Regions from separate parts of the Janthinobacterium sp. BJB401 genome, predicted to be linked through region 1. Evidence: predicted binding sites of a transcription regulator. Region 1 holds the regulator's gene; each other region holds the start of a gene.
What was found. Region 1 encodes FNR, which switches genes on or off when oxygen is low (the NO sensors DNR and NnrR bind a similar motif). Its sites were predicted from a motif close to TTGATNNNNATCAA; they were not measured.
Positions count from the first base shown of each region.

Region 1 (3,275 bases):
GGCCAGCAGCCAGTTCACCGATTTCAGGCGCTTGAAACTGTTGACTGCCGTGATGCCGCGGCTGTTGGTGCTGACCATGCTGCCTTCGCCATCTTCCTTCAGCAGCTGGGTCGTCGTCAGATTGGCGTTCGGCTGGCGCGGCTGCAGCAAACGGCTGGTATCGGGGTGCAGCACGTAGCGCGGCACGGCGCCGCGCGTGAGGATGAAGTAATAGCCGCTCTTGCCGACCTTTTCCGAGCGCAGGCGCCCCAGCAGATTGTCCTTGTACAGGCGCAGCACGCCGATCACCACGCCGGCCACCTGGCCATCGGCGGTGAGCACGGGCGCCACCATCTGCACGATGGGCATGCCGCTCGATTTACCGAGCATCGGCTCGGTGATCATGGGCTGGCGCGTGCGCAGGACGGTCTGGAAATACTCGCGCTCGGCAACGTTGATGCCGGCGCGCCCCGGCACTTCCGGCATGTCGGCCACGACGGCGCCTTGCGCGTCGAGCACCAGCACGTCGTCGAACAGCACCAGCATCGAGCGGCGCGAATAGTATTCGCGCAATTGGGCGGGCCGGGCGATCAGTTCCGGCGGCTGCTGCCGGGCCGTCAGGGTGACGATCTGCAGCAGCATGCCCAGCTTGTCGTCGAGCTCGGCAGCGGTACGGCTGATCAGGGATGACTGCTGGCTCAGCAGTACTTTAGTGAAATCGTCGCGCATGTGCTGCACCTGGATCATGGTGACCAGCGCGATCATGGCGATCGAGGTCAGGCTGGTGGCCAGCGCGACTTTTGCTTTGATGCCGAGAGGCTTCATGATTTCCTTTTCAGTACCGGGCGGCACAGGCGGCAAGTAATGCTGTCAGGAATTTTCCTATCAATGCCCCAGCTTGGCAAGCGGCGCCGCGCAAATTGCCCTCCCCGCATGGGCTTTTGACGATGTTGCCATATAATTAAAGTCGGAACGTCGTTTATTCAGCGAAATTGCGGTGAAATTGGCACACGGCAACCCTGTATGCAGTAAACTTGTTGTTGCATTTTCTAAAAGGTACCGACATGACTGAAGCGCTACTCACTCCAACCTTGCCTACAGTGAACGTGGAAGCGTTGCGTGCGCGATGCTCGACCTGCAGCATGCATCAATTGTGCCTGCCGATGGGCCTCGATATGGGCGACATGGACAGGCTGGACCAGATCATCGGCCGCCGCCGCAAGATCGTGCGCGGCGCCTCGCTGTTCCGTATCGGTGACTCGTTCCAGAATCTGTACGCGATCCGCCTGGGGCACTTCAAGACGTACCAGATCAATCCGGGCGGCGAAGAGCAGGTGACGGGCTTCCAGATGGCCGGCGAACTGCTGGGCATGGACGCCATCAGCGCCGACCGCCACCACTGTAATGCGGTGGCGCTGGAAGACAGCGAAGTGTGTGAAATCCCGTTTTCCAGCCTGGAACAATTGCTGGGCAATATGCCGACCTTGCTGCGCCATTTCCACCGCATGATGAGCCAGGAAATCACGCGCGAGCAAAGCGTCATGCTGTTGCTGGGCAATATGCAGGCGACGCAGCGTTTTGCCGCCTTTATCGTCAACCTGGCGTCGCGCTACGAAGCGCGCGGCTATTCGAGCAGCAAATTCCAGCTGCGCATGTCGCGCGAGGAAATCGGCAACTACCTGGGCCTGACCATCGAAAGCGTCAGCCGTTTATTGTCGAAATTCAAGAAGGAAGGCTGGCTGCGCGTCTCGAACCGAGAAATTGAAATCTTGCAGCCGGCAAAACTGAAGGCCATCACGGCCGGTACCGACGTCTGCAAATAAGGCTTACAGTTCCTCGTCGGCATGCAGTGCGATGCTGCGTTGCAGCGGCCAGGTCCAGATGCCGGACAGGCGCCACTCGCGCTTGTCGTTTTCCACCAGCACTTGCCAGCGGCTGCGCTCGAGCATCGGCAGCGCCACCGAGAAATTGCCGGCCGCATCGGGCCGCACCAGCAGCTTGATGTCCTTTTCCGGCAGCGTCGCATGCGCCAGGTGCAGCTGCAGCGGACCCTGGTAAGCTTTGCCGAAGCTGTGCACGGAACCACTGAGGCGCGCTGACGCCACGTCGTAGGACAAGCTGGTAGCCATCGCCAGGTCGCTGGCGATCGTGTCGCGCTTCAAATCCTGGTTGATCGCCTTGCCCTGCTTGTAATAGTCGCCCACCACCAGCGCATCGGGTTGCGTAAACGCGATATAGCCCATGAAGCTGCCGACGACCACGGACAGGCCGGGACCGATCATCAGCAGCCATGGCCAGCGATGCTTGTACCAGGGATCGGCGGGGGCTTGCAGTTTCAGACTGTCGGACATTTTGTTCTCCTTGGGGTCAGACCCTTTGGGTCTGACCCCAGCTTTTGCTTCTGGGTTGAAAATGCAGTAAACCTACCGCATGTTGAATGCTACCCCTACGGCGAAATACCGGGGTCGGACCCAGAGGGTCCGACCCCGAATCAACATCACCGCGGCACGATGAATACCGCGCTTTCACGCACATGCAGCGAGGGGTTGTCCAGCGATTGCAATTCGATCGCAATCTTGTTCGACCCCTTCTCGCCGACGCCGTGCGGCACGCGCAGGCGGATCGGCCAGCCCAGCGTTTCCGTCGGCTGCAAGGTCACTTCTTCGCGCGTCAGCAAGGTCAGGCCCGGCAAGCCGGAAGCGCTGATCTTGAAATGCTGGCTTTGCTCCGAGGTGTTCATGATCTGCAGGCGGTAGACGTTTTCGATCATGCCGTCTTCCACTTCGCGTCCCATCGAACCGCGGTCGCGGATCACGTCCATTTTCAGGGGCGTGCGCAGGGCCAGCGAGGTACATACGGCGATGATGATCAGGGCCAGGATGGAAGTGTAGATCAGGACGCGCGGGCGCATGGCGCGCTGGCGTATCTGCTTCGAATTGAAGTTGTTTTCCATCGCATGGTCGGTGCTGTAGCGTATCAGGCCACGCGGCCGCTCGACCTTGTCCATCACGCTGTTGCAGGCATCGACGCAGGCGGCGCAGCCGATGCATTCATACTGCAGGCCGTTGCGTATATCGATACCGGTCGGACACACCTGCACGCACAGGGTGCAATCGATGCAGTCGCCCAGCTTGTCGTTGTTGCCGGCCTTCTTGCTCATGGCGCCGCGTGGTTCGCCGCGCTTGGCATCGTAGGTGATGATCAGGGTGTCCTGGTCGAACATGGCGCTCTGGAAGCGCGCGTAGGGGCACATGTATTTGCACACCTGCTCGCGCAGCCAGCCCGCGTTGCCGTAG
Region 1 covers NZ_JABXFH010000003.1:67,783-71,057, reverse strand. Annotated here, with positions in the region: gene HWE17_RS03320 (response regulator) at 1-804, opposite strand, end outside; gene fnr (fumarate/nitrate reduction transcriptional regulator Fnr) at 1,044-1,802, shown strand; gene HWE17_RS03310 (FixH family protein) at 1,806-2,330, opposite strand; gene ccoG (cytochrome c oxidase accessory protein CcoG) at 2,477-3,275, opposite strand, start outside.

Region 2 (3,275 bases), on a different contig from region 1:
CGTCGACGCATGCAGACCGGCAATCGAGGTGGCCGTGATAAACCAGCCGGACAAGCCCAATAAGGCCATGCCGGACACCGCCGTCAGGGCCGCCAGCAAGGCGCCGCCGATCAGCTTGCCGGGCTGGGCCAGCAGCAATTGCCGCAGCACGGGGTTCGATATGAGGGAAGTTTTCATGCCTGCTGCTCCTGCGCCAGGGCTAGGGCATCGACCTGCACCGTGCGCTGCAGGCGGCCAGCCAGCACGGGGTCGTGCGTGGCGACGATCATCGTCTTGCCTTGCGCCAGTGCCAGCAAGGCGTCCGTGACGCGCGCCGCCGTTTCGCTGTCCAGGTGCGCCGTCGGTTCATCGACCAGCAGCAAGTCGGCATGCGGATGCAGGGCCACGCGGGCCAGCGCCAGACGCACGGCTTCGCCGCCGGACAAGCCCTGGCCGCCATCGCTGAGCATGACGGCCGGCTGCGCCTGCGCCACGGCAGCCAGGTCGGCCAGGTGCAGCGCCTGCGTCACTTGCGCGGCGCTGGCGCCCGTGCGGCCCAGGGTCACGTTCTGGCTGACGGAGGCGGCAAACACGTGCGGGCGTTGGCCCATCCAGGCCATGCGCTGGCGCAAGGTATTGACGGTACTGTCGGTCAGGCGCACGCCGCCGATGCGGATGTCTCCGCCGCTGGCGGGCAGCAAGCCGGCCAGCAGCGACAGCAAGGTGGTCTTGCCGGTGCCGCTGGCGCCCAGCAGGGCCACGTGTTCACCGGCACGCACCGTCAGGTCGAAGCCGTCGAACACGGGCGCTTCGCCAGGGTGGGCAAAGCGCAGTTGATGGATGTCGATAGCGGGCGGCGGCGCCACGGCCATGGCGGCGGCGGAGACGACGGCAGACAGGACCTCCGCGCCGGGCAGCGGCACGCCGTCGGCCGCCAGGTCGTGCAGGCCGGCCAGGCCCGCTTCGCCGGCCGCCTTGTCGTGCCAGACGGCGGCCAGTTCGCGCAGCGGTTCGAAAAACGCGGGCGCCAGCAGCAGGATGAACAGGCCCTGCCCCAAGGTCAGTTCCCGGCCCCAGGTGCCGAAATTGATGCTGCCCAGCAAGGAGAAACCGATGAAGGCCGCCACCATGGCCACGCCCAGCGCGGAAAACAGTTCCAGCACGGCCGACGACAAAAAGGCGATGCGCAGCACCACCATCGTGCGCCGGCGCACGGATTGCGACGAGGCGTCCAGCCGTTCGGCCGTGGCATCGACGGCGTCGAGCGCGCGCAGGGTGGCCAGGCCGCGCAGGCGGTCCAATAGAAAGGCGTTCATGCTGCCCATTTCCACCATCTGCGCGCGGCTGGCCGCTTGCGCGCCCATGCCGACCAGGGCCATGAAGACGGGAATCAGGGGCGCGGCGATCAGCAGGATCAAGGCGGCGATCCACGACAGCGGCGTCACCACGGCAAGGATCACGAGCGGCACCAGCATGACTTTCCAGCGCGCGGGCTTGTAGCGCACCAGATACGGCACGATGGCTTCGGCCTGTTCGGCGATGACGCTGGCCGCCTGGCCCGACTGCGCACGCTGGCGGTCCAGCGGCGAACGGCGCGCCAGCGCTTGCGCCACTTGCGCGCGCAAGGTGGACAGGTGCACGCGCGCCGCCGCATACATGCGCCGCGCGCCCCACGCTTCGCAGCCGGCCCGCAGCACGCCCAGCAGCAGCACGCCAGCGGCAGGCAGCAAGGCAGCGCGCCACGCTGCACCGTCCAGCATGGCTTGCACGGCCCAGGCCAGCAAGGCCGCTTGGGGCAGCCACAACAAGGCGGCGCCGCCCTGCGCCAGGCTGGCGGCACGGGGAAGAATAAAGCGGGGCAAAGACAGTGGCGTGGTCGGCATCTCTATACTTTTTGAGTTTTCAGAATTTTCTGTAAATTCGATATTTTGTATAATACTGCGAAACATGACATATATCAATTGACCCTGCGGGTGTGGCGTGAAAAAATTCAGATAATTATGAAAACTCAACATATCCAAATGACGCCGCTGATCCTGACCTTCGTCAGCCATTTCGGCGAGATGGGCAGCCGCTGGGGCTTTAACCGCACGGTGGGGCAAGTGTACGCCTTGTTGTTTGTCGCGGAGCACCCTTTACACGCGGATGAAATCGCGGAACACCTGAGTTTTTCGCGCTCGAACGTGAGCATCGGCCTGAAGGAATTGCAGGGCTGGGGCTTGATACGCCAGTCGCGCATTCCCGGCGACCGGCGCGAGTATTTTTCCTCGCTGGGCGATGTGTGGCAAATCTTCCGCGTGGTGGCCGCCGAGCGCCGCCGCCGCGAAGTGGCCCCTACCCTGACGGTGCTGCGCGAATCGCTGCTGGCGCCGGCCACGGAACCCGTCGACCAGTATGCGCAGGAGCGCATGCGCGAAATGTATGAATTGGTCGACCTGGCCAACACCTGGTTCGACGACTTGCAGCGCCTGTCGCCCGAATCGATGGCGCAGCTGATGAAAATGGGCGCCAAGGTGCAAAAATTGCTCAACGCCAAGGATCGCCTGTTTGGCGTCAGCAATAACAGCGACTGAAACCCGCCTCCCCTCTTCCCACTCAAGGCGTTGCCAGCACAAGCTGGCACGCCTTGTCACGCCATGTCTATTCCCGCATAGGCCCTCGCCAGCACAGCCATACATAGCCGTATGCGATGTTGTCAAGCATGCCAATAGTATTATTTAAATTGTATTAATTTATATCAAGACTAAGCTTGCATATGCGTACTCACGCAAAGGCGACCGGGCGACAAGTCGACCTCCCTGACCGGACGGCGCGCACCCTGAAGCAGTGAAATGCCTGCAATAAAACCAAAGGGGATTTTCATGAAAAGCATAACAAGCATTGCCATACGGACATCCATACTGGCCGCCCTTGCGGCCTTGATGGGCATGGCACAGGCAGCTACATGGATCGACGTGGGACCGGCCAGCGGTTTCAGCATCGAAGGCAGCACCGTCACTTACTCGCCGTCGCCAGCCACCATGGTGAAATACTATGACGACAATCTCGTGCCGCAGAGTCCAGCCAACATCCAGAGCCAAATCAACAGCGTTTTCGGCATCAGCCTGGGTGCGGCCGTCTCATTTTGCGACAATGCCACTTCGGGCTGTACCGCCGGCACCACGGCAGGCGCCAGCGGCGGGGGGAATTCCTTCACGAGTGCGGCGGACTATGATTACCTGGCCATCCATTTCGGCCAGGGCGAACTGGTCTTCCAATGGGCAGCGCCCGTCGCAGCCGGCACGACCTTCACGGTA
Region 2 covers NZ_JABXFH010000007.1:155,047-158,321, reverse strand. Annotated here, with positions in the region: gene HWE17_RS07505 (amino acid ABC transporter ATP-binding/permease protein) at 1-177, opposite strand, end outside; gene cydD (thiol reductant ABC exporter subunit CydD) at 174-1,862, opposite strand; gene HWE17_RS07495 (GbsR/MarR family transcriptional regulator) at 2,001-2,552, shown strand; gene HWE17_RS28610 (PEP-CTERM sorting domain-containing protein) at 2,841-3,275, shown strand, end outside.
Region 2: the regulator FNR is predicted to act here: its motif matches at 1,927-1,940, upstream of cydD (thiol reductant ABC exporter subunit CydD).

Region 3 (3,275 bases), on a different contig from region 1:
CAGCACGGAGGGCACGGCAAAGCGCTGCGCCTGGCCGCTGATGCGCCAGATACGCTCGATGTCGAGCGCCACGTTGCACTGGTCGGGCGGCAGGTTTTGCGTGTCGAAATTGACGTGCAGCGGCGTTTCGCCCGGTTGCGCGCTCTGGCGTAGCCAGTGCAGGGCGCTGCTGGTGTCGTGGAAGGTCTTGCGCGCCAGACCGGGATCGAGCTGGAACGCCAGGCTTTTCAGGAAGGAATCGCTGTCGTCGATCAATACGGTCAGGGTCGGATGGGTGTAGACGGGCAGTTGCATGCGTCACCTTGCGGGGAAAGAGGATTGGAAGCGGGCCGGCATGGGCTGGGGAAACTCCAGGATAAAAATCGCATACGCGTGCTCGCGCGACACGCAGCGGATGCGCGCCTGCCAGGCCGTGACGATCTGCTGGCACAGGGCCAGGCCGATGCCGCTGCCGTTATGTACGGGATAGGAGTAAAAACGCTCGAAGATCAGCGGCAGGCGATTCTTCGCGATGCCGCAGCCCGTGTCGATGAACAGCAGCCTGGGCACGGGACGGGCGCCGTCGATGACGATGCGCACTCGTCCCTTGCCGGCCCGCTGGATGGCTTTCAGCGCGTTTCTCAGCAGGTTCAGCAGGATTACCACGCACAGTTCGTCCTGTCCCGCGAACTGGAAGTCGGCGCGCACGTCAACCTTGACGCTGCCGCGCTGGCTGTTGCCGGTAAATGGGTAGCGCTTGAGCACGGAATTCACCATTGCCAGCATCGATAGTGCCTGGCTGGGCTGGAGGTTGCGGTTCACGGCACTGGCGCTCATCAGGAACAAATCGATCATGTGCTGCATGTGGCGCACTTCGAACTGGATGCGTGTTAGTGCTTCCTGCAGCGGGGGCATGTCGTCCACCTGGCCGGCCAGCTGCGGCAGCAGCCGGCGCATGCCCCGCACATTGGCTTCCACGCTGGTCAGCGGCGTGCGCAGCTCGTGCGCCACGGAACCGAGTCCGGCCGCCAGGCCTGCCAGCCGTTCCCGTTCCAGCACCTTGCTGCCCACTTTCACCACGGACAGCGCGGCAATGGTAAACCAGTGCACGGGCAGTTGCTGCAGCACTTCACGCTGCAGCAGGAAGCCGCCTTCCCCTTGCAGGATGACGGCGAGGCAGGCGGCGCTGGTGCCGATCAGGTAGGCGCGGCAAGCCAGTTTCGTTTCGAAATGAAACAGCACGACCAGGCCGATCAGCAGCGATTCGCTCCAGATGGACGAAGCATGGTTCATCACAAACATGAAGGTAAAGAAGAAGGGCAGGATGTAGCTGAGCGCGAACAGCAGGTAGCGCGACAGCCAGCGGGCCGAGAAGCGGCGGGCAAACAGGCCGGCCACGCAGATGCCCACGCCCGTCAGGCGCAAGGTCAGGTTTTCATAGGCTTGCGGAAAAAAGTAATGCCACAGCAAATAGTACAGCGGCATCGCCACCGTGCCCACGGCGGCCAGCATGGCGACCCTGCCAGCCAGGTTTTCATGCGGCATGCGCTCATGCAGCAGCGAATGGAGCAGGCGCCTGCGCCAGTATGTCCATCGTGCTTGCAATTGCTGCGTCATGACTCTGCCTTGATTCTCTTCAGAACATTATCATCGCGTAAATTTTCCTGGTTGAACGGTTATCTCGCCGGACATTGATATACGTCAATGGATGGGTTGGCGAGACGGTCAAGGCTTTAATCCGCAGCAAACATTTCCCTAGGAGAAAACTCATGACCATCGCTACCAGCTTGCCCATCCCGTCGTTCGCCCGTGCCGAACACTGCCTGCCAGACTACATCGTGCGGCGCATGGATGCGCATCACATCACGCGCATCGAAAAATTGCTGGGCGGCCAGCATCCCCACGCCTGGCAACCGACACCGGCCCATGCCATTTTTCTGGCCGGCAACGACTACCTGTCCATCGCCGCGGAGCCGGCGCTGGTGGCGGCCCAGGTGGCATCCTTGCAGGCGCATGCGGGCGGCATGCTGATGTCGGCCGTGTACTTGCAGGAAGGCAGCGAACAGCACCGGCTGGAAAGCCGGCTGGCCCGTTTCATGGGCTGCGAGGACGGCATCCTGGCGCAGTCCGGCATGGCGGCCAACGTGGGCTTGATCCAGTGTATCGCCAGCCCCGGCATTCCCGTTTATCTCGACATGCAGGCCCACGCCTCGCTGTGGGAAGGCGTGCTGTCGGCGCAGGCCCAGGCCGTGCCTTTCCTGCACAACGACATGACCCACCTGCGGCGGCAAGTGGAAAAGCATGGCCGCGGCGTGATCGTCGTCGACGCCCTGTACAGCACCAACGGCAGTCTGGCGCCGCTGCTGGAATTGCTCGAAATCGCCGAGCGCAGCGACTGCGTGGTGGTGGTCGACGAGTCGCACTCGCTGGGCACGCATGGCCCGCAGGGCGCCGGTCTGGTGGAAGCGTGGGGCCTGGGCCACCGCGTGCATTTCCGCACGGCGTCGCTGGCCAAGGCCTTCGCGGGCCGGGCCGGCTTCATCAGCTGTTCCAGCCGCTTCAAGGGCTATTTTTTGTCCGAATCACGGCCCGCCATCTTCAGTTCCTGCCTGCTGGCGCATGAGCTGGCGTGGCTGGGCGCGGCGCTCGATTTCATCATGGCTGCCGACGGACGGCGCGCCACCTTGCGGCGCCATACGCTGCAGGTGCGCGAAGGCTTGCGCGAACTGGGCTACAACGTCAGCGATGGCACGGAGCAGATCGTGGCGCTGGAGGCGGGCGGCGAACCTGCCACCCTGGCCCTGCGCCAGGCGCTGGAACGGCAAGGTATTTTCGGCGCCATGTTTTGCGCCCCGGCAACGGCGAAGAACCGCGCCCTCGTGCGCCTGACCCTGAACGCGGGACTCGACGAGGCGGCCATCGACCGGGTGCTGGTGGGCTGCGCCGCCATTCGCGCCGAAGCGGGCGTGGAACAGTGGCAGTCGACGCGGCGCCTGCGCAAGCTGGCGCTCGTGTAAGCGGCAGGCAGGCTGGCAGCGTCAGCCGGCCAGCTTGCCGAGGATGGCCGACAGCGCCGCCAGTTGTTCCGCCGGCGCGTCGTGCAGCAATTCGCGTCCCACCGCCTGCGCCGTGGCGCTGGCATGTTCCAGCAATGCCAGGCCGGCGGCCGTCAGCACGGCATAGCCGACGCGCGCGTCGCGCGCATCGGCCTGGCGCGCCACCAGGCCAATCTTTTCCAGCGGCATCAGGGAGCGCGTGACGCCAGAGGCCGTCAATGCCAGGCGCTCGGCCAGGTC
Region 3 covers NZ_JABXFH010000004.1:203,992-207,266, forward strand. Annotated here, with positions in the region: gene HWE17_RS05035 (response regulator) at 1-294, opposite strand, end outside; gene HWE17_RS05040 (sensor histidine kinase) at 298-1,596, opposite strand; gene cqsA (alpha-hydroxyketone-type quorum-sensing autoinducer synthase) at 1,749-2,996, shown strand; gene HWE17_RS05050 (MarR family winged helix-turn-helix transcriptional regulator) at 3,018-3,275, opposite strand, start outside.
Region 3: the regulator FNR is predicted to act here: its motif matches at 1,671-1,684, upstream of cqsA (alpha-hydroxyketone-type quorum-sensing autoinducer synthase).